DNA from 3 places in the Vibrio navarrensis genome. Region 2 is predicted to be linked to each of the others. Evidence: predicted binding sites of a transcription regulator. Region 2 holds the regulator's gene; each other region holds the start of a gene.

The links. The regulator MetJ, encoded in region 2, represses methionine synthesis genes. The targets are predictions, from matches to a motif close to TTAGACNTNTANANGTCTAA.
Region 1: the regulator MetJ is predicted to act here: its motif matches at 1,635-1,654, upstream of metE (5-methyltetrahydropteroyltriglutamate--homocysteine S-methyltransferase).
Region 3: the regulator MetJ is predicted to act here: its motif matches at 5,335-5,354, upstream of metH (methionine synthase).

What each region holds. Positions count from the first base shown of each region.
Region 1 is NZ_CP065217.1:1,262,007-1,272,849, forward strand. It holds gene I3X05_RS05695 (hypothetical protein) at 1-358, shown strand, start outside; gene I3X05_RS05700 (DUF4250 domain-containing protein) at 450-650, shown strand; gene metR (HTH-type transcriptional regulator MetR) at 658-1,569, opposite strand; gene metE (5-methyltetrahydropteroyltriglutamate--homocysteine S-methyltransferase) at 1,852-4,140, shown strand; gene I3X05_RS05715 (GspS/AspS pilotin family protein) at 4,203-4,595, opposite strand; gene I3X05_RS05720 (YciI family protein) at 4,596-4,892, opposite strand; gene yciA (acyl-CoA thioester hydrolase YciA) at 5,004-5,396, opposite strand; gene I3X05_RS05730 (septation protein A) at 5,476-6,039, opposite strand; gene I3X05_RS05735 (hypothetical protein) at 6,189-6,440, opposite strand; gene I3X05_RS05740 (dicarboxylate/amino acid:cation symporter) at 6,647-7,906, opposite strand; gene trpA (tryptophan synthase subunit alpha) at 8,246-9,052, opposite strand; gene trpB (tryptophan synthase subunit beta) at 9,052-10,242, opposite strand; gene trpCF (bifunctional indole-3-glycerol-phosphate synthase TrpC/phosphoribosylanthranilate isomerase TrpF) at 10,267-10,843, opposite strand, start outside.
Region 2 is NZ_CP065217.1:297,167-308,009, forward strand. It holds gene cytR (DNA-binding transcriptional regulator CytR) at 1-396, opposite strand, end outside; gene priA (primosomal protein N') at 598-2,799, opposite strand; gene rpmE (50S ribosomal protein L31) at 3,061-3,282, shown strand; gene I3X05_RS01330 (malic enzyme-like NAD(P)-binding protein) at 3,581-4,861, shown strand; gene metJ (met regulon transcriptional regulator MetJ) at 4,973-5,290, opposite strand; gene I3X05_RS01340 (O-succinylhomoserine (thiol)-lyase) at 5,500-6,666, shown strand; gene I3X05_RS01345 (bifunctional aspartate kinase/homoserine dehydrogenase II) at 6,667-9,078, shown strand; gene metF (methylenetetrahydrofolate reductase) at 9,312-10,205, shown strand; gene I3X05_RS01355 (PadR family transcriptional regulator) at 10,368-10,843, opposite strand, start outside.
Region 3 is NZ_CP065217.1:3,122,999-3,133,841, reverse strand. It holds gene mlaD (outer membrane lipid asymmetry maintenance protein MlaD) at 1-343, shown strand, start outside; gene I3X05_RS14735 (MlaC/ttg2D family ABC transporter substrate-binding protein) at 346-981, shown strand; gene I3X05_RS14730 (STAS domain-containing protein) at 981-1,298, shown strand; gene ibaG (BolA family iron metabolism protein IbaG) at 1,302-1,556, shown strand; gene murA (UDP-N-acetylglucosamine 1-carboxyvinyltransferase) at 1,567-2,832, shown strand; gene I3X05_RS14715 (1-acylglycerol-3-phosphate O-acyltransferase) at 2,968-3,693, shown strand; gene I3X05_RS14710 (cation:proton antiporter) at 3,875-5,212, opposite strand; gene metH (methionine synthase) at 5,403-9,083, shown strand; gene lysC (lysine-sensitive aspartokinase 3) at 9,147-10,502, opposite strand; lysine riboswitch at 10,623-10,801, opposite strand.

The DNA.
Region 1 (10,843 bases), 960 kb from region 2:
GCTAGTCACGGTTCTCCTAACGGTATTACTGGGCGCTATTTTTACTCATCTGCTGTTGGTGATTGCTCGCTCACGTTTGCAGGCTTTTCATCGCATTTTGCCTTTTAGTGGCATTATCGCGGCGATGTTGACGGCGCTGGCGCTGCTGGCCGTGGCGTCAGGGTTTGGTGCTGAGCAATTAGAGCAAGTCACACCATTAATGCTGGCCAGCCTCGTACTGATGATCGTGGGGGTGGTTATGTGGTGTTGGCATATTTTCTCTGGCAAAGCCGCGCACAAGATTCAATTAGCCATTGCGTGGTTGATGCTGTTGGCATCGGCAAGTTGCATGCACATGCTGTTTAGTCTCCCTGCCTGATAGCGCGACAACATTTAGATCTTCTTCACTTTTTATCTACGGATTTGTGGCTACGCTTACTACTTGAGGTACTCAAAAAAGGAGCGTAGCCATGGATTTGAGCAATGTAGAGCGCTTAGACAGTATTATTCTGCTGGGGATCGTCAATGAAAAGTTGCGCCTAGAATGTGACAGTTTTGACGATCTGGTGAGCACGTATGAAATGGACGTTGAACAGGTGATCGGCAAGTTAGATGTGCTTGGTTATCAATACGATCCACTGACCAATCAGTTTAAATCATACTCACGCTGAGCATTTTTTAAGCCATCTTGATACCATCAAGGTGGCTTTTGCATTGCTGGCGTGCGGTGGCAAAAAACGCTTGCAGATAGCGCTTCTCTTTGTCGCTATTGCGCGTTGCGGCAAACAGGCGGCGCCACAAGCCCTTGCCCAGCGGGATGCTGGTAATGAGCCCTTGCCGGGAAAATTCGCTAATCGCCCAGTTTGGCAGCGCAGCCACTCCCAGACCCGCCGACACCATCTGCACCAACATCAATGTGTTATCCGCTTGCTTCCATTTCGCCGGCTCTACTCCAGCGGGAGCCAGAAAGTGTTTGACCACATCTAAGCGCTGCTTTTGGACCGGGTAAGTCAGCATGGTTTGATCAGCCAGATCGCTTGGTTCTAAGCGTGTTTTATTCGCCAATGGGTGACTGGTGGCGGTGATAAGTCGCATCTCAAAATCAAACAGAGGCTCATAATGGACTTCACCGCGCGGTTGAATGTCTGAAGTGATCACCAAATCCAATTCGCCCGCCATCAGCGCAGGTAAAGGTTCAAAACCAAAACCCGATGAGAAATCGAGAGTCACGCTCGGCCAAGTGAGTTGATACTCTTTCAGAGCGGGCATGAGCCATTGAAAACAGGAGTGGCACTCGATCGCCATATGTAAACGGCCATTCACATCCTCTTTTAAGCTAGCGAGCTCGTTTTCCGCTCGGGCAAGCTTGGGCAAAACCTCGTCGGCGACGCGTAGCAAAATTTCCCCTTCCGAGGTGAATTTCACCGGGCGTGTTTTACGCAAAAATAACTGCCCGCCGATCCTTGCCTCAAGATCTTTGATCTGATGGGAGAGAGCGGACTGAGTGAGGTGCAGCGCCGTTGCCGTCGCAGTGAGTGAGCCAGTATCGCGTAGCGATGTCAGGGTTTTTAGGTGTTTCAACTCGATCATGAATCCCTCTCATCTTCCTTGCTGTATGCATGAGTCTTTGTAACTTACCTGGATTTTTTGGAGCTGTAAACATCTAGACGTCTATTTGTTTTGTGCTGACGTTTGAGCGCATCATGAATTTTTTTAATAAACAAGTTGAATATTTGACGCTTGTTCCATGGTGGGATTGGCGAGATAGTTTAGCCATCTGGACATCCTGATGGGATGCAAAGCAAATTGTCGAACAAATATAAACTGTCCATCAAATACTAATAGACCAAGCATAGAAAAAGGAATAAGACCATGACGACCACAACGCACATCCTCGGCTACCCGCGTATCGGTGAAAAACGAGAACTCAAGTTTGCACAAGAAAAGTACTGGCGTGGAGAGATTGACCAAACCGAGTTGAAGAAAGTCGGCGCTCATTTACGCCAGCAGAACTGGCAAGTGCAAAAAGAGGCAGGGTTGAGCTACGCCACGGCGGGTGATTTTGCTTGGTATGACCATGTGCTGACCACCACGCTGCTGCTTGGTCATGTGCCGAAACGCCATCGTCATGGCTTTCCTGATCTCGATACCTTGTTTCGTGTTGGCCGCGGTCAGTCCCAGTCTGATTGCGGCTGTCATGGCGCAGCAGCATCGGACATGACCAAATGGTTTAATACTAACTATCACTATATCGTTCCGGAATTTAGCCGCGATGATACCTTTGAGGTGAGCTGGCCACAGCTGTTTGAAGAGGTCAGTGAAGCGGTTCAAGCGGGGCATAACGTTAAACCAGCGCTGCTTGGCCCTCTAAGCTACCTCTATTTGGGTAAAGAAGTGGAAGAAGGCTTTGACCGCCTGACGCTGCTTCCCCGTCTGCTCAGTGCTTATCAGGCGATTTTGGCCAAGCTGGCAAAACAAGGGGTGACATGGGTACAAATTGACGAGCCGATTCTGGCACTTGAGCTGGAAAAGCCGTGGCTAGATGCCTTCAAGTTGGCCTATCAAGTGATCCGTGGTGAGGTCAAAGTACTGCTGACGACTTATTTCGATGCCGTGACCGATTGCTTAGAGCGTGTTGTGGAACTTGACGTGGACGGTTTACATATCGACCTTGCAGCGGCACCAGAGCAACTGGATGAGGTGCTTGCGGTATTGCCTCCGCATTGGGTGCTGTCTGTCGGAGTGGTGAATGGCCGCAACGTGTGGCGCTCGGATCTTGCGGCGCAATATCAACGCTTGTTACCTGTGAAGGCACTGCTTGGTGAACGTTTGTGGGTCGCGAGTTCCTGTTCACTGCTGCACAGCCCGGTAGATTTAGATCTTGAATCAGCCCTTAGCGAAGAAGTACACAGCTGGTTTGCGTTTGCCAAGCAGAAAGTGTCGGAAGTGGTGCTGCTTGGCCGAGCCTTGGACGGGAACGAGGACGCGATTGCGCAATGTGCGGTGTATAGCCAACCGATTCAAGCGCGCAAGTCAGCAAGTCATGTTCATAAGCCGCAGGTACAAGCCCGTGTGAATGCGATTTCGCCCGCGTTTGCTAAGCGCAGTGCCCCTTATGTGCAGCGATCCGCGCATCAGGCAGAAGTGCTGAAACTGCCGCTGTTACCAACCACCACGATCGGTTCCTTCCCACAAACGGCAGAGATCCGGGTTCAGCGCAGTGCCTACCGCGCAGGCCAGTTGTCGCAGGCCGAGTACACCCAAGCGCTGAAAGAGCACATTGCCGACGCCGTGAAACGACAGGAAGCGTTGGATCTGGACGTGTTGGTGCATGGTGAAGCAGAACGCAACGACATGGTGGAATACTTTGCTGAAAACCTGGCAGGCTTTCAAACCACTCAGTTTGGCTGGGTACAAAGCTACGGCTCGCGCTGCGTGAAACCGGCCATCGTGGTCGCGGACATCGAACGTGAGCAACCCATTACGGTGGAGTGGTCCAAGTACGCGCAATCACTGACTTCAAAACAGATGAAAGGCATGTTGACGGGCCCAGTGACGATTCTGTGCTGGACCTTCCCACGTGAAGACATCAGCCGCAAAGCGATCGCCCAGCAACTGGCTTTGGCGCTTCGTGATGAGGTGTCGGATCTGCAAGATGCAGGCATCAACATCATTCAAATTGATGAGCCAGCGATTCGCGAAGGGTTGCCATTGAAGAAACGCGATCATCAGGCGTATCTAGATTGGGCGGTCGAAGCGTTTCGCATTGCAGCGGCCAGTGCCAAGCCAGAAACGCAGATTCATACCCACATGTGCTACAGCGAGTTCAACGAAATTATTGAATCGGTCGCAGCACTGGATGCTGATGTCATCACCATTGAAACCTCGCGTTCAAATATGGAACTGCTTAAAGCGTTTGAAGAGTTCAACTATCCCAATGAAATTGGCCCGGGTGTGTATGACATTCACTCACCGAACATTCCGACAGAGGAGTGGATTGTGGATTTGATTCAAAAAGCGGCGCAGAAAATTCCGGTCAAGCGTTTGTGGGTGAACCCAGATTGCGGTTTGAAAACGCGCAACTGGCCTGAGACCGAAGCGGCATTGGCGAATCTCGTTGCGGCGGCAAAAACATTACGCAAGTCGCTGACAGAAGCATAGAGCTAAAAAGAGCAGGGGATTGATTCAGTCAATCCCCTGTGAGTTTCACCTGGCGTGAGAAGCTACTTTGCCGCGCAGGTTTGCGCATTGACTAATTGGTCGGCGACCAATTGACCCCGAGAGTTGCGGATCTTGATGCGATACATCAGGCCCAAATCTAATTGGCTGCGAATTTCGTCGTTGCTACAGTAGCTATGGATGCTATTCGCCAGTACCTGCTCGGTTGGTTTGGCGCCCTGCGCATCGCTGTTGTAAATCATCATCATCTCAATCACGCTTTTGTTGGCTGAAATGCGCATGATTTTTAACGGACCATGTTCCAGTGGTAACCCTGCCGAGAGCATACCAGCACGATTGGAAGCCATCAGTTCCAATTGACGCTCTCTGTCGTCATTTGAAGAGCAGCCTGCTAACGCAGAGAAAGCGAGAGCAGCGCAGATAATTTGCTTAAACATTTAGAAGACTTTTTTGAATGGTTTGACTATGACTTTAGCATAAACGCCAGCTTCGATGTACGGATCAGCATCTGCCCAAGATTGTGCTTCTTGCAGTGAAGCAAATTCAGCGATGACGGTCGAGCCAGTAAATCCTGCTTCACCCGGGTTCTCAGAATCAATGGCTGGCATTGGACCTGCCGTAAGCAAGCGTCCTTCATTTTGAAGCTGTTGCAAACGAGCAAGATGTTGAGGGCGAACGCTCAAGCGCTTTTCTAATGAATTGTCTACATCCTGAGAAAAAATAACGTACCACATGGTTGATTCCTTCCGTATTTCAAGGTGAATTTGCGCTTAATCTACCGCAGTTTGCTTGGTCCAGACAGAGAAATTCGACGTTTTGTGAAACGGTGCGACAATTCTACCTTCTTAACGTACGGGTCGCGGTTTGCCTTCGCCGTCAATTGCGACGTAGTTGAAGGTGGCATTACACACCATGAAGCGATCTTCCACACCGTGGGCGCGGATAGGTTTGACCCACAATTCGAGATCAATCGACATTGAAGTGCGACCAATTTTGGTGCACTCGCCATAGCAGCACACCACGTCTCCTACTTTGACTGGCTTTTTGAAGATGATATCGGAGACCGATACAGTAACGATTCGCCCAGAAGAGATCTCTTTGGCGAGAATGCCACCCGCAAGATCGAGTTGTGACATGATCCAGCCACCAAAAATATCACCGTTGGCATTGGTATCAGCCGGCATTGCAAGGGTTCTTAGCAGTAGTTGACCCTTTGGAGAGTTGTATTCCTGACTCATTTTGACATCCGCAACAAACAAAACAGCGACCAAGTGGGTCGCTGTAAGAATAAGTGGCGATTATAGCAAATAATCTGGATTATTCATCGCTTGTGATGTCCGATGACTGGTTTTTATCCTCTTTTGGCATCTGCTTGTAGATGTATATACCAGTCAAAACCGTGAATCCCAATGTGGCGGCCAGCAGACCAAACACTTTAAAGTTCACCCAAGCATCCAGTGGTAGCTCGTAAGCAACGTAAACGTTGAGGCCGGCACAGAAGGAGAAGAAGGCAACCCATGCCCAGTTGATGTTGCTCCACACGCGATCCGGTAGCGTGAGTTCTTTGCCGAGCATGCCTTTGATCGCCGATTTACCCATAGCGTGGCTAACCGCTAAGCCAATGGCAAACACAACGTAAACAATCGTCACTTTCCATTTTATGAAGTTGTCGTCGTGCAAAAAGATGGTCATGCCGCCAAAGACGGCCACCATAAGAAAAGTGATCAACTGCATCTTTTCTACTTTCTTGTATAGCACGTAAGTAACAACCACTTGCACCGCGGTTGCGGCAATCAGAGCCCCAGTCGCGGTATAGATGTCGTACATCTTATAAAGAGCAAAAAAGATAATCAGTGGAATAAAATCAAGAATTTGCTTCATGAGGCAAAGAATTTCCTATTTATTGAATTGTCCACAGTCTATCTAAAACTGACCCAATGTGAAGAGGTCGAGACAAATGGATACAAAATTGGTTAGGCAAACAGCGTATCGGCGGCTTGCGAGTATCAAAGGGAATGTGCTGTGGTCGCTTAGTTGTAGTAAGCCCCCGATTGATATTCGCTGATGACTTGTTTCATATCGGCTAAGTAGCCTTCACTGCGCAAGTTATCGACGGTGTCACGCAGCTCTTCATCGGTCATGGCAAAACAGGTGGATTTGCCCGTGGTAAGGTTGAGGTAGTGGTGGTATTCATCCTCGCTGAAGTGGCCGAAGCGGTCTAAAAGCAGAGCTTTAAAACCATGATGAATCAAACCGTAGTAAGTGCGTCTGTGTAAGCTCATGACAAAAATCCTCATGTTCGCTTCAAGAGGTCAAAATGTAAAACCATTGACACTTCTCTGAGTGAGAAATTTCTTGCAATAGTAGTGCCATGAATGAAACACACTGATCCATAAAGAGATGCAGGGGAAAAACAAAAAGGAGTGACAAAAATATCACTCCTTTTCTCTGCATATTTGCAATGTGAGATCGTTTTGCGGTGCGCGAATTACGCTTCTTGCTTCTGCATTTCCGCTTCGCTGGCTTCTTCTTCGATCAGCGCATCAACGATAACGGCACAGGCAGCATCGCCAGTAATGTTAAGTGCGGTGCGGATCATATCGAAGATACGGTCAAGAGCGAACAAAAGTGGCAGACCTTCGATTGGGATGCCAGCCGCCAGCAAAACCGCCACGACAAGGAAAGATGGCCCAGGTACGCCCGCTTGACCAACCGCACCCAGTGTCGCAGTAATGATGATCGCAATGTATGCGCCCATGCCAAGATCGATGTTAAACAGCTGTGCAAAGAAGATAGCGACCAAACCGTAGTAAATCGCATTACCAGACATGTTGATGGTTGCGCCAAGCGGCAGAACAAATGAGGCGGTTGAGTTACGCACGCCAAGTTCTTTCTCTACTGTGTCCATCGTGACAGGCAGTGTTGCCATTGAGGATGCGGTAGACAGTGCCACGGCTTGTGGCTTTTTCATCGCTAAGATGAATTTCTTCGCCGAGGTTTTGGTGAACAGTTGGATCATCAGCGGGTAAGCGACGAAGCCGAAGATCAGAATCGCAGCAACGTAGACCACGAACAGTTTGAACACCACCATGAGTGCGCCAAAACCGAACGTGCCGACCGCTTCGGCCATCAGACCAAACACGCCGATAGGAGCAATGATCATGACTTTGTTAATCATCCACACCATAGCGTCAACGATGCAGTTTACGCCGTTGATGATAGGTTCACGTTTTGCTTGAGGCTGCTTAGCGACAGCAATGCCAAAGAACATGCAAAAGACAAGGATCTGTAGAATGTTGGCTTCGTTCAGTGATTGGAAAACGTTGGTTGGGATCATACCAGTAACGGTTGCCCAGAAAGTAGGGAGTTCACCTTTAGAAGCGTATTCGGCCGAGAACATGCTCTCGATGCCTGAAACGTCGATACTCGCGCCTGGTTGGAAAACTTCGCCCATCACTAACGCCAGCGCAACGGCAAGTGCAGAAGTGATACCAAAGTAGCTTAAGGTCACCAAGCCCACTTTTCCTGCGGACTGGCTGTTACCAAGACCAGCAGCGCCAGAAATCAGAGCAACCGCCACTAGAGGGATAACCAGCATCTTGATCAAGTTGATAAAAATAGCACCCAATGGAGCAAAAGCTGACGCGCTGTCACCCATGAAGGCACCAACGGCAGTACCTGCAATCATGGCGATGACAACTTGTACGCCAATGTTGTTTAGCAAACTCTTTTCTTTTAACACTTCCATAACCTCTGTGCTAACAAAATTTAAAATTCCAGTGTTACCCTCTGAACAAAAACTGTTCTTTGGATAAATATTTCGAGAAGCTTTTTACACGTTAATTTCACATTTATCAAGATGAGTCATTTTTAAATGTTGCGTTTAACGACAACTTTATTGATTAGTGACAACTTTTTGACCAATAGCAAACGTTTGCTATTGGCTGTTTCTATAAAACGACGGGATTTTATTGAGAATTTACTGTTTATTGCGCAATGGGAGTGGCGGTGGTGAATGTTAACAAAAAGATCGATTCCCTACTGAAAATAAGAAATCGATCCCATAGAGGTCGGCGTGTCTAACACGTCATTTTTGCGTTGCAGATTTCATTGTTGAAACAAAATTGCTGAGGTTATTTAACATTTCGTCGGGGTTTGACACGTCAGCCTCAATGATTTTGACCACAGCCGAGCCGGAAATCGCCCCCGCTGCGCCAGCATCAATCGCTTGTTTGACTTGCGCGGGCTCAGAAATGCCGAATCCGAGTAGGGCTGGTGGCGCGTTGAACTGGGTGAGTTTCGCCAGCATATCATCAACAGGCATATTTGCTTTGGTTTCCGCACCGGTAACACCTGCACGTGAGAGCAAGTAGGTATAACCGCCGCCCAATTTCGCAACCTCTTTAAGCGTCTCATCACTGGCCGTTGGTGGTGCGATGAAAATCGGATGCACACCAAATTTTTTCGCGGCGGCGACGAACTCGGCGCTTTCGTTGGTGGGAACATCGGCGATCAGCACAGAATCAATTCCCGCCTTGGCACAGCGTTGATAGAAATCTTCAATCCCTCGCGAGTACACCAGATTGGCGTACATCAGCAGCCCAATCGGCAACTGCGGATACTGGGCGCGGATTTGGCCAATCAGTTCGAAGCAGATGTCCGGCGTCGCGCCCGAGTCCAATGCACGGATATTCGCCCCTTGAATGGTTGGGCCGTCGGCCAATGGGTCGGAAAAAGGAATGCCGAGTTCCAAAGCGTCAGCACCTGCTTCGACCAAGGCCTGCATGATGCGCAGTGACTGCTCAGGATTGGGATCGCAAACCGTTACGAACGGAACAAATGCGCCTTGTTGTTTCTCTGCCAGACGCTCGAACATGGCTTGATAACGGTCCATCAGATTGCTCCTTTTTCTTCTAAAATAGCATGTACAGTAAAGATGTCTTTATCGCCGCGACCCGACAGGTTCACTACCAGCAGTTGCTCCTTGTCAGGATTGTTGCGTGCCATTTTCAGGGCATGAGCGAGTGCATGCGAAGATTCGAGTGCGGGAATGATCCCTTCGCTGCGAGCTAACTCTTGGAACGCATCGAGTGCTTCATCGTCGGTAATGCTGTCGTACTCCGCGCGGCCAATGGCATTGAGATGCGCATGCTGAGGGCCGACAGAAGGGAAATCTAGGCCGGCAGAAACAGAGTAAGACTCCTCCACTTGGCCGTTTTCGTCTTGCATGAGTGGTGCTTTCATGCCAAAGAAGATCCCGGTTTTGCCGTGTTTGAGCGGCGCGCCGTGTTGGTCAGTATCAATCCCTTTGCCCGCAGGCTCAACACCAATCAAACGTACCGACTCTTCTTCGATAAAATCAGCAAACATGCCGATGGCGTTGGAGCCGCCGCCCACACAGGCAATCACCGCGTCAGGCAAGCGACCTTCCCGCGCGAGGATCTGGTTTTTGGTCTCTTCGCCAATCATACGCTGAAACTCACGCACTATGGTTGGAAATGGGTGAGGGCCCGCTGCTGTGCCGAGAAGGTAATGCGCGGTTTCATAGCTGCCGGACCAGTCGCGTAGCGCCTCGTTACAGGCGTCTTTTAACGTGGCGGATCCAGAGTGCACTGGAATGACTTTGGCTCCCATCAATTTCATTCGAAACACGTTCGGGCTTTGGCGCTCCACATCTTTTGCACCCATGTAAACGCGGCATTTCAGGCCAAGCAGTGCACAGGCTAATGCCGCTGCCACACCATGCTGGCCTGCGCCAGTTTCTGCGATGATTTCGTGTTTGCCCATGCGTTTGGCAAGCAGCGCTTGGCCGAGCACTTGGTTGGTTTTGTGCGCGCCGCCATGCAGTAGATCTTCGCGCTTGAGATAGAGTTTGGTCTTGGTGCCTTTGGTAAGGTTACGCGTTAAGGTAAGTGCGGTCGGGCGGCCCGCATACTCTTGCAGCAAGCCCATAAACTCACTTCGAAACGCGTCATCTTCTTGCGCATCAATGAAAGCCTGTTCAAGCTGCTCCAAAGCTGGGACCAGAATTTGCGGAACGTACTGACCGCCGTATTCGCCAAAGTAGGCATTCAGTTTTGCCATGGTGTTCATCCTTCTCGTCAATTTTTAGTAGTTGCGGATCGCAGCAAACGCTTGTTGCAACTTCTGTGTATCTTTTTTACCCGGTGCGCTTTCGACACCGGAGTTGAAATCCAATCCTAGGCAACCGAGTGAAGCCGCTTGCTTTGCATTATCTGCGTTCAAGCCACCCGCGAGCATCACCTTGCTCGGGTCGCCAATCAAAGTCCAGTCAAACGCTTGGCCTGTGCCACCGCTTTGGTTGCCGACTTGGGCATCGAAAAGATGTCTGTCGATATGTTGGGTGAGGCGCTGTGGAGTGTGTTCGGTCACGCCGTAGGCTTTCCAAATCGCGATATGTTCGGCGAGCAGGCTACGCAACTGCGTCACATAGTGTTGATCTTCTTCGCCATGCAGCTGCACTGCGGCAAGGCCGAGTGGGCTGGCGGTTTGCGCCACAAATTCAAGCGATTGATTTTGGAAAACGCCGACGTAACGTAGTGGCGCGCCACTCATGACCAAGCGTGCGCTGTCGATATCCACCACACGTTTTGATTGCTCAGCGAAAATCAGCCCGCCAAAAACAGCCCCCGCATGGTACGCTTTGGCTGCGTCGTCTGGCTGA
Region 2 (10,843 bases):
CTTGCTGACATCAAACGGCAGATCGGTGCCAAGCAGCAACATACCATCGGCTTGTTTGGTGAAGACAAGGTTGACGAACGAGCTTTCGCGACGCTTTTGCTGACCACTGTCGCCCAGTAGAACCAAGTAGCCTTGCTCCATCGCTGCGTCTTCGATACCGCGAATAATCTCGGTAAAGTAAGGGTCACAGATGTCTGGGACAATCGTTACTATGGTTTTTGATTCGTTCCGACGTAAATTTCTTGCAAGCGAGTTTGGTGAATATCCAGCCTCTAAAACCGCGTCTTCCACCCGTTTTCTGGTGGTGGCCGACACTTTTTCGGGATTCATTAGTGCTCTTGAGACCGTGGCGGTCGAGACACCAGCAAGCTGGGCAACATCCTTCATTGTCGCCATAAATTAAACCCTCTTTTTCGCCATGATTGACGTTCAATTATTGTTCTGATGCAAAATATGAGATAACCCGGATAGTCTATTCATTTCTTCAGCGAAAGTTACGGCGGAATTAACAGAATTTACATTCTTCATGTGATTGTCATCACGTAAAAAGGTAATACCTTGCAAGTATCGAAGATTGTTTGAAGATTTTATCGTTTGCTAGCTCAAATCCTGTGGCTCAATGTCTACGATCCATCGTACTTTCTTTGCATTCGGTAACATTTCAATCGCCGGTTTCGCGCTGATTAACAATTTTTGCATCAAGACGCGGCTTTGCGTTTGCAGCAGCAGTTGCCAGCGATATTTGCCCGCGCGTTTGGCCAGCGGCGACGGGGTCGGCCCAAGCACTAAACAGGTGTCATCAAACAAGGGATGGGACTCGAGGGTGAGACGAACTTGGCGCAAGAACACCTCGCAAAGCTCGCTGTGATTGGCCTCGGCGCGAAACAGGGTTAAAAAGCTGTAGGGCGGCAGTTGGGCGATGCGTCGTTCTTCTAACGCGCTTAGGGCAAACGAGCGATAGTCCTTGGTCAGCAAGGCTTGCAGCAGCGGGTGTTCCGGATGATGGGTTTGCAGCAGCACTTCACCGGGTTTGCTGGCGCGCCCAGCGCGTCCGGCCACCTGGATAAACAACTGGGCCAATCGCTCGGAAGCGCGAAAATCACTGCTGTAGAGCGAGCCATCCACATCAAGCAAAGCAACCAGCGTCACATCAGGAAAATGGTGCCCTTTGGCCAGCATCTGCGTGCCGATCAAGATTTGATACTCGCCGCGTCGGATCGCTTGCAATGCATCTTCCAAGCTGCCTTTGCGCCGCGTGCTGTCTCGGTCAATACGGATCGCTTTGTACTCGGGAAAGAGGTTTTCCAACTGGTTCTCTAGCTGCTCGGTGCCGACGCCAACGGTGACCAACTGAGTGGAACCGCATCCTTGGCACTGATGAATCACCGGCTGCTGCGAGCCGCAATGGTGGCAGCGGATCTCGTTGCTGTATTGATGGTAGGTGTAGTAGGCATCGCAGCGTTTACATTCCGCAATCCAGCCGCATTGGTGGCACATCAGTGCTGGGGAGAAACCGCGCCGATTGAGAAACAGCATCACCTGATTACCCGCTTGGAGATGGCGGCGCATTTCGACAATCAAGGGCGCAGACAAGCCACTTTCCAAATAGAGCCCTTTGACATCCAGCACTTGGTTGCGTGTTGGTACGGCAACGCCGGCCCGCTGGGTTAAAGTCAGATGGTGGTATTTGCCGCTGAGTGCATTGTGCAGCGACTCCAGAGCTGGCGTCGCCGAGCCGAGGATGATCGGAATATCTTCTTTGGCGGCGCGCATCACCGCCACATCGCGCGCGTGGTAACGCAGGCTATCTTGCTGTTTATAGGACGTATCGTGCTCTTCATCGACGATGATCATGCCCAAGTCGGCAAACGGCGTGAACAAGGCCGAGCGAGTGCCAATCACAATGCCAGCCACTTTGTCGCGCGCGCTCAGCCAAGCGTTGAGGCGTTCAGTGTCGTTCAGACCCGAGTGAATCACCGCCACGGGGACATTAAAGCGGCGGCGAAAACGGTTAATGGTTTGCGGGGTTAAGCCGATTTCCGGCACCAGCACCAGCGCTTGGCGACCTTGGGCTAAGATCGGTTTGATCAGGTTTAAGTACACTTCGGTTTTACCCGACCCCGTCACCCCCTCAAGCAAGAAGCTGGCAAAGCTCGTCTGGCACTGTACGGTGGCAATGGCGATCGCTTGCTCTTGATTGAGTTTCGGCTTGTCGTTCTCATTTTCAATCGCCTCGCCCCAAGCTTGGACTTGCGGCGTTTTGTCTTGGCTTTCGATCCAACCTTTCTCTTCGAGGGCTTTGAGCACCGTAGAAGAAATCTCTTCATCGAGAAAGCGCTGATGGCTAACTGGGCCATCGGCGAGCATTTTCATCACTCGCGCCTGTTTGACCGCGCGGCCAAAATACTGCATCAACTGGCTTTTGCCTTGCTCGGTTAACTGCCACTCCTGCAAAGTGGCAAAATCGGCCGCTTTACCTTTGCGCAGCGCCGCGGGTAGGGCGTTGTGCAGCGTTTCTCCCAGTGGATGCTGATAATATTGGCTGCACCATTGCAGCAGGCTATACACTGGCGCGGGCCACAGCGGCTGGCTATCCAGCACTGCTTTGACCGATTTGAGTTGCTCACGCGGAAAGTCCGATTCCTGCACCAGCGCCGTGACAATGCCGACCAGCGTCTGCCGGCCAAACGGTACGCTCACCCGACCGCCGATAATGGGAAACAGATGACTGGGCACCAGATAATCAAACTGTTTATCAAGAGGGACGGGTAGGGCAACTCGGGCAATCGATGGGCGCATAAGGTAGCGTGAGTAAACAGAAAAATAATGACTGACAGTCTAAAGGAAGCGGCGGGCAAATTCGAGAAGCGATGGCTGATTAAAAAACTAGCGCAAAATGGCGCAAATAGGTTGATCCATTTGAGTCGATTCATTACTATATCGCGCCTTAAGATATGGCTTCGCACCAGCGAGCGCGGTATCTAAGAGTTCATTTTTAACTACGTGTGGTGTGCGGCAAAGGCTCGTATAGCGACACGGCCTACTATTTGAGGTTATCCCATGAAAGCTGGTATCCACCCAGAATACAAAGCAGTAAACGCAACTTGTTCTTGCGGCAACTCTTTCGTTTTTAGCTCTACTCTAGCTAAAGAATCTATCCACCTAGACGTATGCGACAAGTGCCACCCATTCTACACTGGTAAGCAACGTATCGTTGATACAGGCGGCCGTGTTGATCGCTTCAACAAGCGTTTCGGTGCTCTATCAAGCGGTAAGAACTAATCACATTTGTGATGACTGTTTGAGAAAAGGTCGCTTCGGCGGCCTTTTTGCTTTTTGCCTTTCTATTATTTTCCTCGTTATTTTCCTTGTTGTTGTTCAGGGGCGCTTTTCTCTCGCCCTTTGCTGGTCTTACCTTCGCCTTTCTTGGTCATTTTGTAGATATGCTTCGCATTCTTGGCTAGGAAGATTGACTTATATCAATTAGAATTTATCTCCAAATTATCTAAAAACGCAGAGTTTTAGGTCATTTTGCAACATTCCCCCTATCCCACAAAACATATAAAGAGAATAACGACCTATGTCCGATGACAATCGCCAGGCATTGACCCCTGAAGAAGATCGCCGCCAGCAAGCGCTGGATTACCATGCCTACCCAACGGCGGGAAAAATCGCCATTGCGCTGACAAAACCAGCCGAAACCGCCAAAGATCTTGCGCTCGCTTACAGCCCAGGTGTGGCTGAGCCAGTACGTGAAATCGCACAAAACCCGGAGAACGTCTACAAGTACACGGCCAAGGGGAACATGGTGGCAGTGATCTCTAACGGCACCGCAATTCTTGGTCTGGGCAATTTAGGTCCGCTGGCGTCTAAGCCAGTCATGGAAGGGAAAGCGTTACTGTTCAAACGTTTTGCAGGATTAGACTCGATCGATATCGAAGTAAAACACCGCACCATCGATGAGTTTGTCGATACCGTTGCCAACATCGCCGACACCTTTGGTGGCATCAACCTTGAAGACATCAAAGCGCCGGACTGTTTTGAGATCGAGAAACGCCTGATTGAGCGTTGTGATGTGCCAGTTTTCCACGATGACCAGCACGGCACGGCGATTGTGACGGCGGCGGGCATGCTCAATGCGATCGAGCTGCAAGGCAAAAAACTCAACGAATGTGTGATTGTGTGTTTGGGCGCGGGCGCGGCGGCGGTGGCGTGTATGGAACTGTTGATCAAATGCGGCGCGATGCGTGAGAAGATCTACATGCTCGATCGCAAAGGCGTGATCCATACGCGTCGTGATGACCTCAACGAATATAAGCAGCTGTTTGCCAATAACACCGACAAACGCACGCTGGAAGATGTGATTTCCGGCGCGGATCTCTTCTTGGGCGTGTCAGGTCCAAACCTGATGCCCGCAGAAGCGCTGAAACTGATGGCCGATAAACCGGTGGTGTTTGCCTGTTCAAACCCAGATCCCGAGATCAAGCCTGAGCTGGCACATGAAGTGCGTGACGATTTGATCATGGGAACGGGCCGCAGTGACTATCCAAACCAAGTGAACAACGTGTTGTGCTTCCCGTTTATTTTCCGCGGCGCATTGGATGTTCGCGCCAGCGAAATCAACGATGAGATGAAACTGGCGGCGGTGGATGCGATTCGTCAACTGGCGAAAGAACCGGTTCCTGCGGAAGTGTTGAAAGCAGCGGGCGTCGACAGCCTAGAGTTTGGTCCGCACTACATCATTCCAAAACCGATGGACCCACGTCTGCTACCGCGCGTGGCGAAAGCGGTCGCGCAAGCGGCGGTCGATTCCGGTGTGGCGCGCATCGCGATGCCAGAGAACTACATGATGGCGCAATAAGCCCAACGATGATGTAGACCAGTTAGCAAAACGGGACGCCAAGGCGTCCCGTTTTTATTTCTATTGTTGGCTTGGTAGTCAGCCGCTTCCCCCGAACTGACCAGCCAATCCTTAGTCGTCGTAAGCTTCGAACTCAATGCCCATCGCCGTCATCAGCGCTTTCGCTTCAGTTGGAATGTCATCTGGGCGATCTTTACGCAGATCTTCATCGGTCGGCAAGGGCTGGCCTGTGTAGGCGTGCAGGAAGGCTTCGCACAGCAGCTCACTATTGGTTGCATGGCGCAGGTTATTAATTTGACGACGAGTTCGTTCATCGGTCAGCACTTTCAGCACTTTCAATGGGATAGATACAGTGATCTTTTTCACCTGCTCGCTCTTTTTCCCATGCTCTGCGTATGGACTTATGTAGTCGCCATTCCAGTCGGCCATTGCGCACCTTTAGTCGTTATCGTTGGTTAATAAAATAATAGGCGCAGATTGTAGCTGGATTTACCGCCATAAGCAAAGACATATGGACGTCTAGAAGTGTTGACGTCTTAAATTTTGCTGGTTAAAGTGGCGGATAAAAGGAATGGATGACGCTGAAACAACAGTAGCCTATTCCCATTCAGAATGCATCTTTGGAGAAAGGAAACACTATGAGCACTCGCAAGCCCGCTACCATCGCCGTTCGAACTGGTATTGAGTCAGACAGTCAGTTCCGTGCTGTCGTTCCCCCCATTTACCTTTCGACCAACTACGGCTTTCCAGCCTTTGGCGAAGTGCCTAAGTACGACTATACCCGCTCGGGCAACCCCAACCGTGGCTTGCTGGAGCAGGCGCTGTATGAGCTAGAATCGGGCCAAGGGGCGGTGGTGACCAACTGTGGTACGTCGGCGCTTAACTTGTGGGTCTCTGCTTTCTTATCGCCAAACGATCTGATTGTCGCTCCGCACGACTGCTACGGCGGTACTTATCGCTTGTTCAATACCCGCGCCAACAAAGGCGATTTCAAGGTGCGCTTTGTTGATCAATCCGACCCAGCGGCGCTGGAGGCGGCCTTGGCGCTCAAGCCCAAACTGCTGTTGATTGAAACCCCCTCCAACCCGTTGGTGCGCGTGGTCGATATTGCGGCAGTGTGTGAAAAAGCACATCGCGTTGGCGCGCTGGTGGCGGTCGACAACACCTTTCTCACTCCGGTCTATCAAAAGCCGTTGGAGCTGGGCGCGGATTTCGTGATTCACTCCACCACCAAATACATTAATGGCCATTCTGATGTGATTGGCGGTGTGGTGGTGACCAAAACCGCGCAACATGCCGAGGAGCTGGCGTGGTGGGGCAACTGTTTGGGCGCAACCGGCACGCCGTTTGACAGCTACATGACACTGCGCGGCATCCGCACGTTGGGGGCGCGCATGCGCGTGCACGAAGAGAGCTCACAGCAAATTTTAGCCTTTTTGCAAAGCGAATCGCTGGTGGGGACGATTTACCATCCGAGCCTGCCGCAACATCCGGGGCATGAGATTGCCAAAAAGCAGCAATCGGGTTTTGGCTCGATGCTCAGTTTTGAATTTGCCGGCTCGTTTGAGCAGTTGAAGCAGTTTGTGCAAGCGCTGGAGCTGTTCTCTTTGGCCGAGTCGCTCGGTGGGGTGGAAAGTTTGATCTGCCATCCTGCGTCGATGACGCACCGAGCGATGGGCGAAGCGGCGCTGGCTGAAGCGGGTGTCTCCCAGCAATTGCTGCGTCTGTCGGTTGGACTGGAAGATGCGCACGATTTGATCGCCGATCTCAAGCAAGCCTTTGAACAAGTGAAGGGAGCGCAATAAATGTCTGTTGTACGTCAGTTGCACAAGTTTGGTGGCAGCAGCCTTGCCGACCCAGAATGTTATCGCCGCGTCGCTAATATCCTCAAAGAGTACTCCAGCGAGAATGACTTGGTGGTTGTCTCTGCGGCAGGCAAAACCACTAACCGCTTGATTGAGTTTCTTGATGGGTTGGAGCGTGATGGCCGTTTGGCGCATGACGCGCTGCAATCGTTACGTCACTACCAGCTTGGTTTGGTTGAATCGCTGCTCAGTGGCGAGGCGCAAGGCCAATTACTCGCCCAACTGAATGATGAGTTCAGTACCTTGGCGGAGTTGGCGGCGCCGCTCACTCAAACGCAGAGAGCGGCGGTACTGGGCCACGGTGAAGTGTGGTCAGCGCGTTTGCTGGCTGCGCTGCTTAACCAGTCCAATCTAGCGGCGGTGGCACAAGATGCGCGTGCTTTTTTGCGCGCCGAAAGCGGCACTCAGCCGGAGGTGGATCGCGCGCGTTCTTATCCGCTGCTGAAAGAGGTGCTGGCGCAGCACGCCAAGCGCCGAGTGATCATCACCGGTTTTATGGCGCAAAATGGCGCAGGCGACACGGTGTTGCTGGGTCGCAATGGTTCCGACTACTCGGCAACCATCATTGGCGCGTTGGCGGAAGTGTCACGCGTGACGATTTGGAGTGATGTGGCGGGCGTGTACAGCGCCGACCCACGTATCGTGTCGGACGCGTGTCTGTTGCCGCTGCTGCGTTTGGATGAAGCGAGCGAGCTGGCTCGTCTTGCCGCGCCGGTGCTGCATAGCCGCACCCTTCAACCGGTGGCGCAAAGTGCCACTGAACTCGATTTGCGTTGCAGCTACGATGCGGAATCGGGCTCGACGCGCATTGAACGCGTGCTCGCATCCGGGCGCGGGGCGAAAATCATCACTTCGCTTGATGAGGTGCTACTGGTGCAGCTCACCTTTGCCCGAGGCCATGACGACGACCGCGTGCAGCAAGAGGTGCTGCGTGCTTTGAAGCGGGCGCAACTGGAACCGCTGGCCTTTGAGTGGCAAAAAGATCAACATCGCCTGCGTTTGGCCTATACCGCAGAAATCGCCAGTGGTGCTTTGGCCTACCTACAAGAGTTGGCGGTGGAAGCGGAAATCAAACTCAAAGAGGGCTTTTCACTGGTGGCGGCGGTGGGCGCGGGCGTGTCGAAAAACGCCAGCCACTGCTTTGGCTTCTACCAGCAATTGAAACACTCGCCAGTGGAGTTCGTCTCCGAGGCGGATTCCGGCCTCAGTCTGGTGGCCGTACTGCGACGGGTTAATTTGCCTGTGCTGGTCAACGGTATTCATAGCCAGCTTTTCCAAGCGCAAAAGCGGGTGGCTATTGCCCTGTGTGGCAAAGGTAATATCGGTTCGAGCTGGCTAGCGCTGTTTGCCCAGCAAAAAAGCGAACTGGAAAAACGCCACGGCATGAACTTTGAGCTGGTGGCGGTGGTGGATAGCCAAACGTACCTGTTTAATGAGCAAGGCTTAGATGCGGCAAGCGTGCACGCCCATTTTGATGACGACTCGATCGCGCATAATGGTGATAGCTGGCTGCTGCGTTTGGGCGCTCTGCAAGGTTATGACGAAGCGGTGGTGTTGGATGTGACTGCCAGTGCTGAGTTGGCGGCGAAATATCTCGAGATCGCCAACCAAGGGCTGCACCTGATTTCGGCCAACAAGATCGCCGGTTCGGCCAGCAGTGACTACTACTATCAAGTGCAAGATGCGTTTGCCAAAATTGGCCGCCATTGGCTGTACAACGCCACGGTGGGCGCAGGGCTGCCGATCAACCATACCGTGCGCGATTTGCGTGAGAGCGGTGACGAAATCGTTGCGCTCTCGGGGATCTTCTCCGGCACGCTTTCTTGGTTGTTCCAGCAGTTTGACGGCAGCGTTCCGTTTGCTGAACTAGTCGATCTCGCTTGGCAGCAAGGACTGACCGAGCCCGATCCGCGCAGCGATCTCGATGGCTCGGATGTGATGCGCAAGCTGGTGATTTTAGCGCGTGAATCTGGGCTGGAGATTGAACCGGAGAACGTCAAGGTGGAATCCTTGGTACCAGCAGAGTTGAGCGCTCTCACGCTGGATGAGTTTTTTGATAAAGCGCATCTGCTCAGCGAGCGTTTGCAGGAGCGTCTGGCCAAAGCGCAGCGCCAAGATCAGGTGTTGAGATACGTGGCGCGTTTGGAGAAAAACGGCAAAGCACGGGTGAGTGTTGAGGCGCTGTCGCGTGAGCATGCGTTAGCCAACTTGCTGCCGTGTGACAACATTTTTGCCATCGAAAGTAAGTGGTATCGAGACAACCCGTTGGTGATTCGTGGGCCGGGCGCGGGGCGAGAAGTGACGGCGGGGGCGATTCAATCGGATCTCAATCGTCTGGCAGGCCTGTTTTAAAGCGATGAACAGGCGTTAAAGCGCTTGTCGCTATCGGTACACATCTTACCCAAGGGGCCAATCGGCCCCTTGTTATTTCTACTTGAACTATGCTCATTATGAACTTGAGAAATATTCATAATCGCACTGTTGACATTAAATCGTATTCAATCCATTCTGTAGCCATATAGACGTCTAAACGTCAGTTCGCAACAGTTTGCACGTTTGTGGCAGGTGGTCACAGGGAGAGGAACATGGGCTATACACACGCAAGTCATATTGGCGCTTTAAACCAGAATATCGCTGAGCTTTCAGACAACATCAATGTGTCGTTTGAGTTTTTTCCGCCCAGCACGCCGCAAATGGAAGAGACGCTGTGGAGCTCAGTACAGCGCCTAAAAACCCTGCAACCCAAGTTTGTCTCGGTGACTTACGGGGCCAACTCTGGTGAACGTGACCGTACCCATTCGATCATCAAAGAGATCAAAGCACAAACTGGCCTTGTCGCTGCCCCGCACCTCACCTGTATTGATGCCAACCGTGACGAGCTTATCAACATTGCCAACGACTACTGGGCGAATGGCATCAAAAATATTGTCGCGTTGCGCGGTGATATTCCTCCGAGCGGCGGCGCGCCAGAGATGTACGCCTCTGATCTGGTGACTCTGCTGAAATCGCTGCACGATTTTGATATTTCGGTGGCGGCGTTTCCTGAAGTTCACCCTGAAGCGAAAAGTGCTCAAGCGGATCTGCTCAACCTCAAACGAAAAGTGGATGCGGGTGCGAACCGTGCTATCACGCAGTTCTTTTTCGATGTGGAGAGCTACTTGCGCTTTCGTGACCGCTGCGTAGCGGCTGGGATCGATGTGGAGATCGTCCCAGGTATTTTGCCCGTATCGAACTTTAAGCAGGCGTCGCGTTTTGCAGCGCAGAACAACGTTAAAGTGCCCGGTTGGATGGCGAAACAGTTTGAAGGGCTGGATGATGACCCAGTGACTCGTCAGCTAGTGGGTGCAAGCCAAGCGATTGATATGGTGCGTATTTTAAGCCGAGAAGGGGTGAAAGATTTCCACTTCTACACGCTAAACCGCGCCGAGATGACTTACGCATTGTGTCATACGCTTGGCGTACGTCCCAAGCAAGCTTAACGGTTTGAAGATAGTTTGAAGAGTAAAAGCGGCGCAAAGAGTGCCGCTTTTTATTGGGCGCACTCTTTTGCTTTGAGCAAATAGAGGCAAATAAAAAGGCTGGTATCAAACCAGCCTTATTTGTTTCTCTCGTCAATCAACGAGCGTGATGTGCGTGAAGAGTTAGCCGAGAGCTTCCAATTCAGCCAACACTTCATCTGCCCAGTTGATCCACGTTTCACGTAGCATCAGGTTGCGACGCAGCGTCAAACGCTCTAGGCGACCTTGTTTGTCGAGGGTCGATGGCGTGGCGTAGTAAGCCGCTTCAATCTCTTTGTAGTGAGCGACTAGCTTGCGAGACTCTTCGACCAATTGCGCCAATTGATGGTGGTATGGCGCAGACGGTTGAACCGAACAAGCCATCAGCTTGGCAGAAAATTCGTCACGCACCGTTGGGTGTGCTGTCGGTTGATCAAACCAATCACCAAGCGCCGCACGTCCTGCGTCGGTAATGGAGTAAACTTTACGATCCGGTTTGCCTTCCTGTGGTTCAAGCACACAAGTCACCAGTTCCTGCTCAGCCATTTTGTTGAGCTCGCGGTAAACCTGTTGGTGGCTCGCTTTCCAGAAGTAGCCGATACTGGCTGAGAATTCTTTCG
Region 3 (10,843 bases), 710 kb from region 2:
CATTGGCAGCCTTAAAGTACGTTCACCGGTGAAAGTGGGTGGCGTGGTGATTGGCCGAGTCTCTTCTATCGAGCTTAACCCGCAGACCTTAGTACCGATTGTCACACTCTCGATCAGCAGCCGATACAACCAGTTTCCAGAGACGTCCAGTGTGCAGATTCTAACGTCGGGACTGATTGGTGAGCAGTATATCGGTCTGGTTCCGGGGTTTGTCTTTGACGACGAGCAAATGCTCAAAGACGGTGATTTCATTGAAGATACCAAGTCTGCCTTAGTGTTAGAAGATTTGATAGGACAAGTGCTCTACAGTGTAGGGAACAAAGAAGAGTCGAAGAAGGAATAACTATGTTGCAACGTTTATTCGTGGCAGTCACGTTACTGCTGCTGAGCGTCAATGTCTCAGCACAAGAGATCGATAAAACCGATCCTTATAAGATGATGAAGCAAGTTTCTCAGACAACCTTTCAGCGTTTGGCCGCCGATCAAGCGCTGATCCAGAAAAATCCTGAGCACCTCAAAGTGGTGGTCGAAGAGGAATTGATGCCTTACATCAACGACAAATACGCGGCGCTAAAATTATTAGGCCCCAATTTGAAAGGGGCGAAGCGAGAAGACGTAGGTGAGTTTATTACCGCGTTTCGTGCCTATTTGGTGACTTCTTACGCCCAAGTACTCACGCAATATACCGATCAGAAAGTCGAGTTTGGCCCAGAGCCGCCACTGGACGACTCGAAACGCATTACTAGCATTAAGGTCGATATCATTGACTCTCCAAGGCCGAACATCAAACTGGAGTTCAAGCTGCGTAAAGAAAAAGATGGTGAGTGGCAAGCGTTTGACATGGTGGCAGAAGGGATCAGTTTACTTTCTAGCAAACAGTCCGAGTGGAATGGCAAGATTCGCCAAGAGGGCGTGTTGGCCGTTGCAAAAGAACTGGAACAGTTGGCGGCGCAGCCAATCCGCTTCGAGGTAAAAAATTAATGGCGCAGGCACAATGGCAGCAAATCGCTGCAGATAAAATCGCTCTTCGCGGAGATTTAGATCGTGACGAAGTGCCGTCATTGTGGCAATTTGCCCAGCATTGGAAGCCCGGCGCGACGCAGGTGGAATGCTCTTTGGCTGAGATCAAACGGGTGGATTCTGCCGGAATGGTGATGCTAATTCACTTAATAGAGCATGCAAAACGACAAAACTGTCATATAATGCTCAGTTTCGTGCCAGCGCAGTTGCGCACACTGTTTCAACTAAGTAACGTCGAAACTGTGGTTGCCGGACATATTCAAAGTTATCAGGGGTAAATTGTGGATAGCGCAAAAGTACAGCAGTTACTAGAAGAAGCACTGAACCTTGAAGAGGTGCATGTAAAAGGTGAAGGTAGCCACTATGAAGTGGTTGCTGTGGACGCTCGTTTCGCTGAAATGAGCCGCGTTAAGAAACAACAAATGATTTACGCACCTCTTATGGAGTACATCCAGCGGAATGATATTCACGCTGTCTCGATTAAAACTTACACGCCAACTGAATGGGCCCGTGATAAGAAACTGATGTCTCTGTAAAGGTTTAGTAATGGAAAAGTTTCGTGTTATTGGGTCAACTAAGCCGCTTAGTGGTGAAGTGACCATCTCTGGGGCTAAAAACGCCGCACTGCCTATTTTGTTTGCTTCGATTTTGGCTGAGGAGCCGGTTGAAGTGGCCAATGTTCCTCACCTGCGTGATATTGATACCACCATGGAACTGCTCAAACGCCTTGGCGCGAAAGTCGAGCGCAATGGTTCCGTGCATGTTGACCCTAGCTCAATTACGGAATACTGCGCGCCGTATGATTTGGTCAAAACCATGCGTGCTTCGATTTGGGCTCTCGGTCCGTTGGTCGCGCGTTTTGGTCATGGTCAAGTCTCTTTGCCTGGTGGTTGTGCGATTGGTGCCCGTCCGGTGGATTTGCATATCACTGGCCTGGAGCAGTTGGGTGCGACCATCACACTGGAAGATGGTTACGTGAAAGCAACCGTCGATGGCCGCTTGCAAGGCGCTCACATCGTGATGGATAAAGTGAGTGTCGGTGCAACCATCACCATCATGTGTGCGGCCACCTTAGCGCAAGGTACCACTGTGCTGGATAACGCCGCGCGCGAGCCGGAAATTGTTGATACCGCCAAATTCCTTAACACGCTCGGCGCGAAAATTTCTGGCGCGGGCACTGATACCATCACCATTGAAGGGGTTGAACGCCTTGGTGGCGGCCGTCATGCGGTGGTCGCGGATCGGATTGAAACCGGTACTTTTTTGGTCGCAGCGGCGGTATCTGGCGGGAAAGTAGTGTGTCGTAATACCAATGCCCATCTTTTGGAAGCGGTATTGGCCAAATTAGAAGAAGCGGGTGCGCTGGTGGAAACGGGCGACGATTGGATTTCGGTCGATATGACTGGGCGTGAGCTCAAAGCCGTCAATGTTCGTACCGCCCCACATCCCGGTTTCCCAACTGATATGCAAGCTCAGTTCACTTTGCTCAATATGATGGCGAAAGGTGGCGGCGTTATCACCGAAACCATCTTTGAAAACCGTTTTATGCACGTTCCTGAGCTAATGCGTATGGGGGCGAAGGCCGATATCGAAGGTAATACCGTTATCTGTGGCGATGTGACTCGTTTGAGTGGCGCACAAGTGATGGCGACCGATTTGCGCGCTTCGGCCAGTTTGGTGATTGCGGGCTGCATCGCCAAAGGGGAGACGATTGTTGATCGCATTTACCATATCGACCGTGGCTACGACAAAATTGAAAATAAACTCAATGCATTAGGTGCAAATATTGAGCGTTTTCGTGAGTCAAGCTAAACTGACTTGATTCAACTAGAGCCGAAACTCAGGTTTCGGCTTTTTTATGAGCCGCTTCCCGCAGCGAATCAATTGGGCAAATTATTGCTCAAAACACATTTAGGTTATTTATCTCATCGGCATCTGGAGAACAGAATGATTGCCCTTTTACGTATCTTGGCAACAGCGCTATTTGCGATTGTGATGTTTGTCTTCGGCTGCGGCTACTGCTTACTTAGCCCGCGTAATCCGAAGCATGTTTTTACCTTTGGCCGCCTGTTTGCCAAAATGGCGTCGGTGTATGGCATCAAACTGGAACTGCGCATCCCAGAGGACGCTTACCAGCGTGGTCAGCACATTTATATTGCTAACCACCAGAACAACTGGGACTTGTTTACCGTTTCAACCGCTGTGACCCCGAAGGTGGTGACCGTCGGCAAGAAAAGCCTCGTTTGGATTCCGTTTTTCGGTCAATTGTACTGGTTAACTGGCAATATCTTGATTGACCGCGCGAACCGCACTAAAGCGAAAGGCACCATAGACCAAGTGGTGGCCAGCATGAAAGCCTCTGACGTCTCTGTGTGGATGTTCCCTGAAGGTACCCGTTCGCGTGGCCGTGGCCTGCTGCCGTTCAAAACGGGGGCATTTCACGCCGCGATTGGTGCTGGTGTGCCTATCATTCCTATCGTCTGTAGCTCAACCGATCACCTTAAACTGAACCGTTGTAACAATGGTCATGTGATTGTCGAAATGTTGCCTCCGATCAGCACCGAAGGATACGCTAAAGAGAACCTGCGCGAACTGGCGCAACTGTGTCACGAGCAAATGAAAGAGAAACTCGAGAGCCTAGATGCGGAAGTGAAGCAGCGCAACGCCAAGTAGAGATAATTATCAGGGCCAGTTTTGTACCTAGCGGTTGAGTTTAACAATAGACAACATGACTAAGCGCGTAGAAGAACAATCTGCGTGGTGATCTTCTCGTTGACTGGCTGAGCGTTGATTTTGCTTGGTATAGAAAAGGAGGCAAATTTGCCTCCTTTTAAACCGGGTTTAACCTTGTCGGTTACGGGTGCTGAGATTGAGCGTTTTCACCTGTAGCGAGGTCTTTTTCCGCTTGTTTACTTTCGTAGTCGGCTTCAGCTTTTTTGGCTTTCTCAATCATAGGGGTAATGGTTGAGCCTTGGATGAGAATGGAGAACACCACGACCGCGTAGGTCATAACCAGAATAAACTCTTTGACGTCAATCAGCTTATCTTCAATTACCCAAATGCCGCTAGGAATCGACAGCGCCATGGCCAGCGCTAGGCCGCCGCGTAAGCCGCCCCAGGTTAAAATACGAATTGACCAAGGGTTGTAGCTGCGAAAACGCTTAAAACCAATGTATGAGATAAAGACGCTCAAATAACGTGCGACCAATACCAAAGGTACCGCAATCGCCATCATGATCCAGTCTTCCTGATGGAACTTAAACAGCAACATTGACATGCCGATCAGCAGGAATAGTACCCCGTTTAAGAATTCGTCCACCAGCTCCCAGAAGTGATCCAAGTGATCTTCACTCTCCTTAGAAAAGCCGATGAATCGCGTCCAGTTGCCCATCATGATGCCTGAAACCACCATCGCCAGTGGACCAGAAACGTGGATCACTTCAGCAAACGCATAGCCTGCGGTGGGCACACCGATGGTGAGCAAGAGCTCCATCGAGTGGTCATCGGTCGCGCAGATCAGGTAGTGAAACAGCAGACCCAAAGCGAAGCCATAGACAATGCCCCCAATCGCTTCTTGGATAAACAGCATGGTCACGCTGCCGACAGTGGGGGCTTCGCTACCGAAAGCGATGGTGAACAGCGTCACGAAAATCACCAGACCAAAGCCGTCGTTAAACAGCGATTCGCCTTCAATTTGGGTTGAAATGCGTTTTGGCGCATGCAATTTTTTCACGATGGCCAGCACCGCGATAGGGTCGGTTGGGGAAATCAGAGCGCCAAAGAGTAAGCAGTAAATCAGGTCAAACTGGATGCCGATCAACTGGCAACTACCATACAGAACAAAACCAATGAAGAAGGTAGAAAACAGAGTTGCGCCTAAAGCCAGTACGGTAATTTCCCATTTCTGATCTTTGAGGTTGGGAAGCTTAATGCCCAGCCCGCCGGCAAACAGAAGGAAACCGAGGATCCCTTTGAGAAGAAAATCTTCAAAGTCGATACTCGATACCGTTTGAGTGGCGATCTCGGTGAGATGAAACCAATTATTTTGACCCGCGATGAGGATAAGGAGTGACAGCACCATAGAACCCGCCGTGATGGCGATGGTGGTCTGCATTTTGCCGATTTTGCTGTTAACGAACGCAATCAGCATTGCTGCCGCAGACAAAAAGCAGAGAGTGTAGTAGACCGACATGAGCTTCTCTTTGTAACAAATTATGAACGAAATTTTCTTTCTTCACTGCACAAATAGCAAACATTTTTTGCTAATTCTTTTATCAATCGGCTAGGCGCATCAAATAGGCGTAATTAGAATTTTTAGACGTCTAGACTCCTGAAGATTGTGTGATAGGATGTCCTAATAATGAAAGGAATGAGGCGTTATCGTGGGAAGTAATATTAGAGAGCAGATTGAAGCGCAACTAAAGCAACGTATCTTATTGATTGATGGTGGTATGGGAACCATGATCCAAGGTTACAAGTTGCAAGAGCAAGACTATCGTGGTGAGCGTTTCGCAAATTGGCACTGTGATCTCAAAGGCAACAATGACTTGCTGGTGTTAACCCAGCCTCAGTTGATCAAAGAAATTCACTGCGCTTACTTGGAAGCGGGTGCCGATATTCTCGAAACCAACACTTTTAACGCCACCACCATTGCCATGGCGGACTACGAAATGGAAAGCTTAAGCGAAGAAATTAACTTCGCTGCAGCTAAACTGGCTCGTGAAGTGGCGGACGAGTGGACCGCTAAAAATCCGCAAAAACCACGCTATGTGGCTGGGGTGCTCGGTCCAACCAACCGTACTTGTTCTATTTCTCCCGATGTGAACGATCCGGGCTACCGCAATGTCACTTTTGATGCTTTGGTGCAAGCGTATTCGGAATCGACTCGTGCGCTGATCCGTGGCGGATCCGATCTCATTCTGATTGAAACCATTTTTGATACCTTGAATGCGAAAGCGTGCGCGTTTGCCGTCGATTCCGTGTTCGAGGAACTTGGCATCAGCTTACCTGTGATGATCTCCGGCACCATTACCGATGCTTCCGGGCGCACACTCTCTGGGCAAACGACCGAAGCCTTCTACAACGCGTTGCGCCATGTGAGACCTATCTCGTTTGGTTTGAACTGCGCTTTAGGCCCTGACGAACTGCGTCCGTATGTTGAAGAGCTATCACGTATCTCAGAAACGTACGTCTCTACCCACCCGAATGCGGGTTTGCCAAACGCGTTTGGTGAATACGATCTCTCGCCGCAGGAGATGGCGGTGCACGTCAAAGAGTGGGCTCAAAGCGGTTTTATCAACCTCGTTGGTGGCTGCTGTGGTACCACGCCAGAACACATTCGCCATATGGCGCTGGCGGTTGAAGGGGTCGCGCCGCGTGTCTTGCCAGACATTCCGGTGGCGTGTCGTCTCTCCGGGCTAGAGCCTCTGACGATAGCGAAAGATACCTTGTTTGTTAACGTCGGTGAACGCACCAACGTAACCGGCTCTGCGCGCTTTAAGCGTTTGATTAAAGAAGAGCTTTACGATGAAGCCTTGGATGTGGCCCGCGAGCAGGTAGAAAACGGTGCGCAGATTATTGACATCAACATGGATGAAGGCATGTTGGATGCCGAGGCGTGTATGGTGCGTTTTCTCAACTTGTGTGCGTCCGAGCCAGAAATTTCCAAAGTGCCGGTGATGGTGGATTCGTCGAAGTGGGAAGTGATTGAAGCGGGCCTGAAATGCATTCAAGGCAAAGGCATCGTCAACTCGATTTCCCTCAAAGAGGGTAAGGCCAAGTTTGTTGAGCAGGCCAAACTGATCCGCCGTTATGGCGCGGCAGTGATTGTCATGGCGTTTGACGAGGTGGGCCAAGCTGACACGCGCGAGCGCAAACTGGAGATCTGTACCAAGGCTTATCGAATTCTGGTCGACGAAGTCGGCTTTCCACCAGAAGATGTGATCTTCGACCCGAATATTTTTGCCATCGCGACCGGCATTGATGAGCATAATAACTATGCGGTTGACTTTATTAATGCGGTGGCGGACATCAAACGCGATCTGCCGCATGCGATGATTTCTGGCGGGGTGTCGAACGTTTCTTTCTCTTTCCGCGGCAATAACTATGTGCGCGAAGCGATTCATGCGGTGTTCCTCTACCACTGTTTCAAAAACGGCATGGACATGGGGATCGTCAACGCCGGGCAGCTCGAAATTTACGATAACGTGCCTGAGAAGCTGCGCGAAGCGGTCGAAGATGTGGTGCTGAATCGCCGTGAAGATGGCACTGAACGCTTGTTGGAAATCGCCGAAGCGTATCGTGAAAATGCCGTGGGCAAAGTGGAAGATGCCTCAGCGCTGGAATGGCGTACTTGGCCTGTGGCTAAACGGCTTGAACACGCGCTGGTGAAGGGCATTACTGAGTTTATCGTCGAAGACACCGAAGAAGCGAGGCTGAACGCGTCTAAGCCACTGGAAGTGATTGAAGGGCCGTTGATGGATGGCATGAACGTGGTCGGTGACCTGTTTGGTGAAGGCAAGATGTTCCTCCCTCAGGTGGTGAAATCGGCGCGGGTGATGAAGCAGGCGGTGGCCCACTTAGAGCCGTTTATTAACGCATCTAAGCAGTCCGGTTCAACCAACGGCAAGATTTTGCTCGCCACGGTGAAAGGCGACGTGCACGATATCGGCAAGAATATTGTTGGCGTCGTTTTGCAATGTAACAACTACGAAATCATAGACTTAGGCGTCATGGTGCCGTGTGAGCAGATCCTCAAAGTGGCTAAAGAAAAGCAGGTCGACATCATTGGCCTCTCAGGCCTTATTACCCCGTCTTTGGATGAAATGGTGCATGTGGCCAAAGAGATGGAGCGGCAGGGCTTTGATTTGCCACTGCTGATCGGCGGTGCGACCACCTCCAAAGCGCACACCGCAGTCAAAATTGAGCAGAACTATTCTCATCCCGTGGTGTACGTCAATAATGCTTCGCGTGCGGTTGGGGTGTGTACTTCGCTGCTGTCTGACGAACTGCGTCCGGCGTTTGTCGAACGCTTGCAGGCCGATTATGAGTTGGTGCGCGATCAGCACAACCGTAAGAAACCGAGAAGTAAACCAGTCACCTTGGCAGAAGCACGCGCCAACAAAGCGGCGATCGACTGGCAGAGCTACACGCCGCCAGCACCGGCTAAGCCGGGTGTGCATGTGTTTGCCGATTTTGACGTGGCGGTTTTGCGTCAGTATATCGACTGGACCCCATTCTTTATGACGTGGTCGCTGGTGGGCAAATACCCGACCATTTTCGACCACGAAGAGGTCGGTGAAGAGGCGCAGCGCTTGTTCAAAGATGCCAATGATTGGCTGGATAAAATTGAGCAAGAAGGGCTGATGAAAGCCAGTGGCATGTGTGCGCTCTTCCCAGCCGCCAGCATTGGTGACGATATTGAGGTGTATAGCGACGAATCGCGTAGCCAAGTGGTCAAAGTGCTGCACAATTTAAGACAGCAAACCGAGAAGCCGAAAGGCGCCAACTACTGTTTGTCGGATTACGTTGCGCCGAAAGCTTCAGGCAAAAAGGATTGGATTGGTGCATTTGCGGTCACTGGCGGCATCAATGAGCGTGAGTTGGCTGATGAGTTCAAAGCTCAGGGCGATGATTACAACGCGATCATGATTCAGGCGGTGGCGGATCGACTGGCAGAAGCCTTTGCCGAATATCTGCATGAGAAAGTACGGCAAGAAATTTGGGGCTATGCGCCGGATGAAAAGTTATCCAATGAAGAATTGATCCGCGAGAAATACCAAGGTATTCGTCCAGCACCCGGTTATCCTGCGTGTCCGGAGCACACGGAAAAAGGCGCATTATGGGAACTGCTCAATGTCGAGCAAACGATCGGTATGTCACTGACCAGCAGCTATGCAATGTGGCCGGGGGCATCCGTGTCGGGCTGGTATTTCTCTCATCCAGAATCACGCTACTTTGCGATCGCACAGATCCAGCAAGATCAGGTAGAAGACTACGCGCAGCGCAAAGGCTGGGATCTACTCGAAGCGGAAAAATGGCTGGGGCCGAATATCAACGGTTAAACCACACACTTTCGACCGAAAAAAAGGGTTGCCACGAGGCAACCCTTTTTACATTGGTGAGCATTAGTTGTGCTGCTCAAACAGATCTTGGTGCAGCTTTTGAATCACTTTCTTCGAGTCGTGCGCATCGACGAGGAAACACAGGTTGTGATCGCTCGCTCCGTAACAGATCATGCGCAGGTTGAAATCGCCCAGTGTGCTGAAGACCTCTTTGGCGTAACCTTTGGTTTCCATGTGGTTACCGATTAAGGCGACCAGACATAGGTTATGTTCAACTTCCACGTTGCACAGCTCTTCGAGCTCGCTACGAACCGCTTGAGGCAACTCAGGCGCACCGCCCGAGGTGTCGGTTTTATCCAGCGTGAGCGAAACACTGATTTCTGAAGTGGTGATCAGATCGACGGAAATTTTGTGCTTTGCCAAAATCTCAAATACTTTGGCGAGGAAACCGTAGGCGTGGAACATCTTGGCGCTACGCAGCGTCACCATGGTTTGGTTGCAGCGCAGGGCTAAGGCACGAAACAGCGGTGAGCTCTGTGCTTCATGACGAATCCAAGTACCGCCCTTCTCGGGCTCTTTGGACGAGCCAACAAACACCGGAATATCATGACGCAGCGCCGGAACCAGCGTCGAAGGATGAAGGATCTTCGCGCCGAAGTTCGCCATTTCTGACGCTTCAGCAAAACTGATTTCAGGGATCGGAGCCGCTTTGGGCGCGATGCGCGGATCGGTGGTGTAGATGCCCGGGACGTCGGTCCAGATCTCAAGACCCGTCGCTTTTAATCCTTCAGCAATCAGCGCGGCGCTGTAGTCGCTTCCCCCACGGCCAAGCGTGGTGGTGTTGCCATCAAGGTCAGAGCCAATAAAGCCTTGTGTCACGACGATAAAATCACGGCACAGCGGCAACAGTTTTTCTTGGGCGAGCAGGGCAATTTGCGTTACATCCGGTTCTGCGCGGCCAAAGTTGCTATCGGTGCGCAGTACGTCGCGGATATCAAAACGTACCGTATTCAAACCGCGCTCTTTCATCAATTGAGTGAGAATGTGCGTTGACATCAGCTCACCGCAGGCGACCAAGTGGTCGGTCAGTTTGGTGCTGGCTTGAATGGAAGCGGCTTCGGCTAAGCTGGTCACGGTATCAAGCAGAGCGTACACTTCGGCGGCGGTTTCGCTGGCGTCTTGCAACTGATTGAGAATCGCATCGTGGATCTCTGCCAGTTGGCTGAGGATTTGGTTGCGTCGCTCTTGCGCTTGTACACCGTTGGCCAGTTCAACCAATAAGTTGGTCACCCCAGAACAGGCGCTGCTCACTACCAGACGCGTGTCTGGATTGTTTTCGACCACGGCGGCACTGCGGCTCATCGCCTCAAAGTTGGCCACACTGGTTCCACCAAATTTCGCTACATTTAATGCGCTCACGGCATTTCTCCCACGACTTCTAAAAAATAACTATCGTTGGTAACCCAACATCCGATGTTTGTTTGGTGAGGAAAGGGGATAGAGCAATTGAAAGAGGTCAGTTTGAATAATCAGAGAATGTCCCTCAGAAGCTCTTCATCAGACGGTGCTGATGACAGTTGATGGGACTCAACCCAAGCCAACCGACAGATCAATTCCAGCAACCTTGATCTACCTCGGCACTGCTCCCCCTGAGTATTTCGTATCGGAGTTGCGGCTCCACGAAACACCTGCCTGGGCAGTGCTCCTCTTCTGCATAAAGCTCAAACATTGAACGTTTTTCGCCACTTAATGTCAACGGC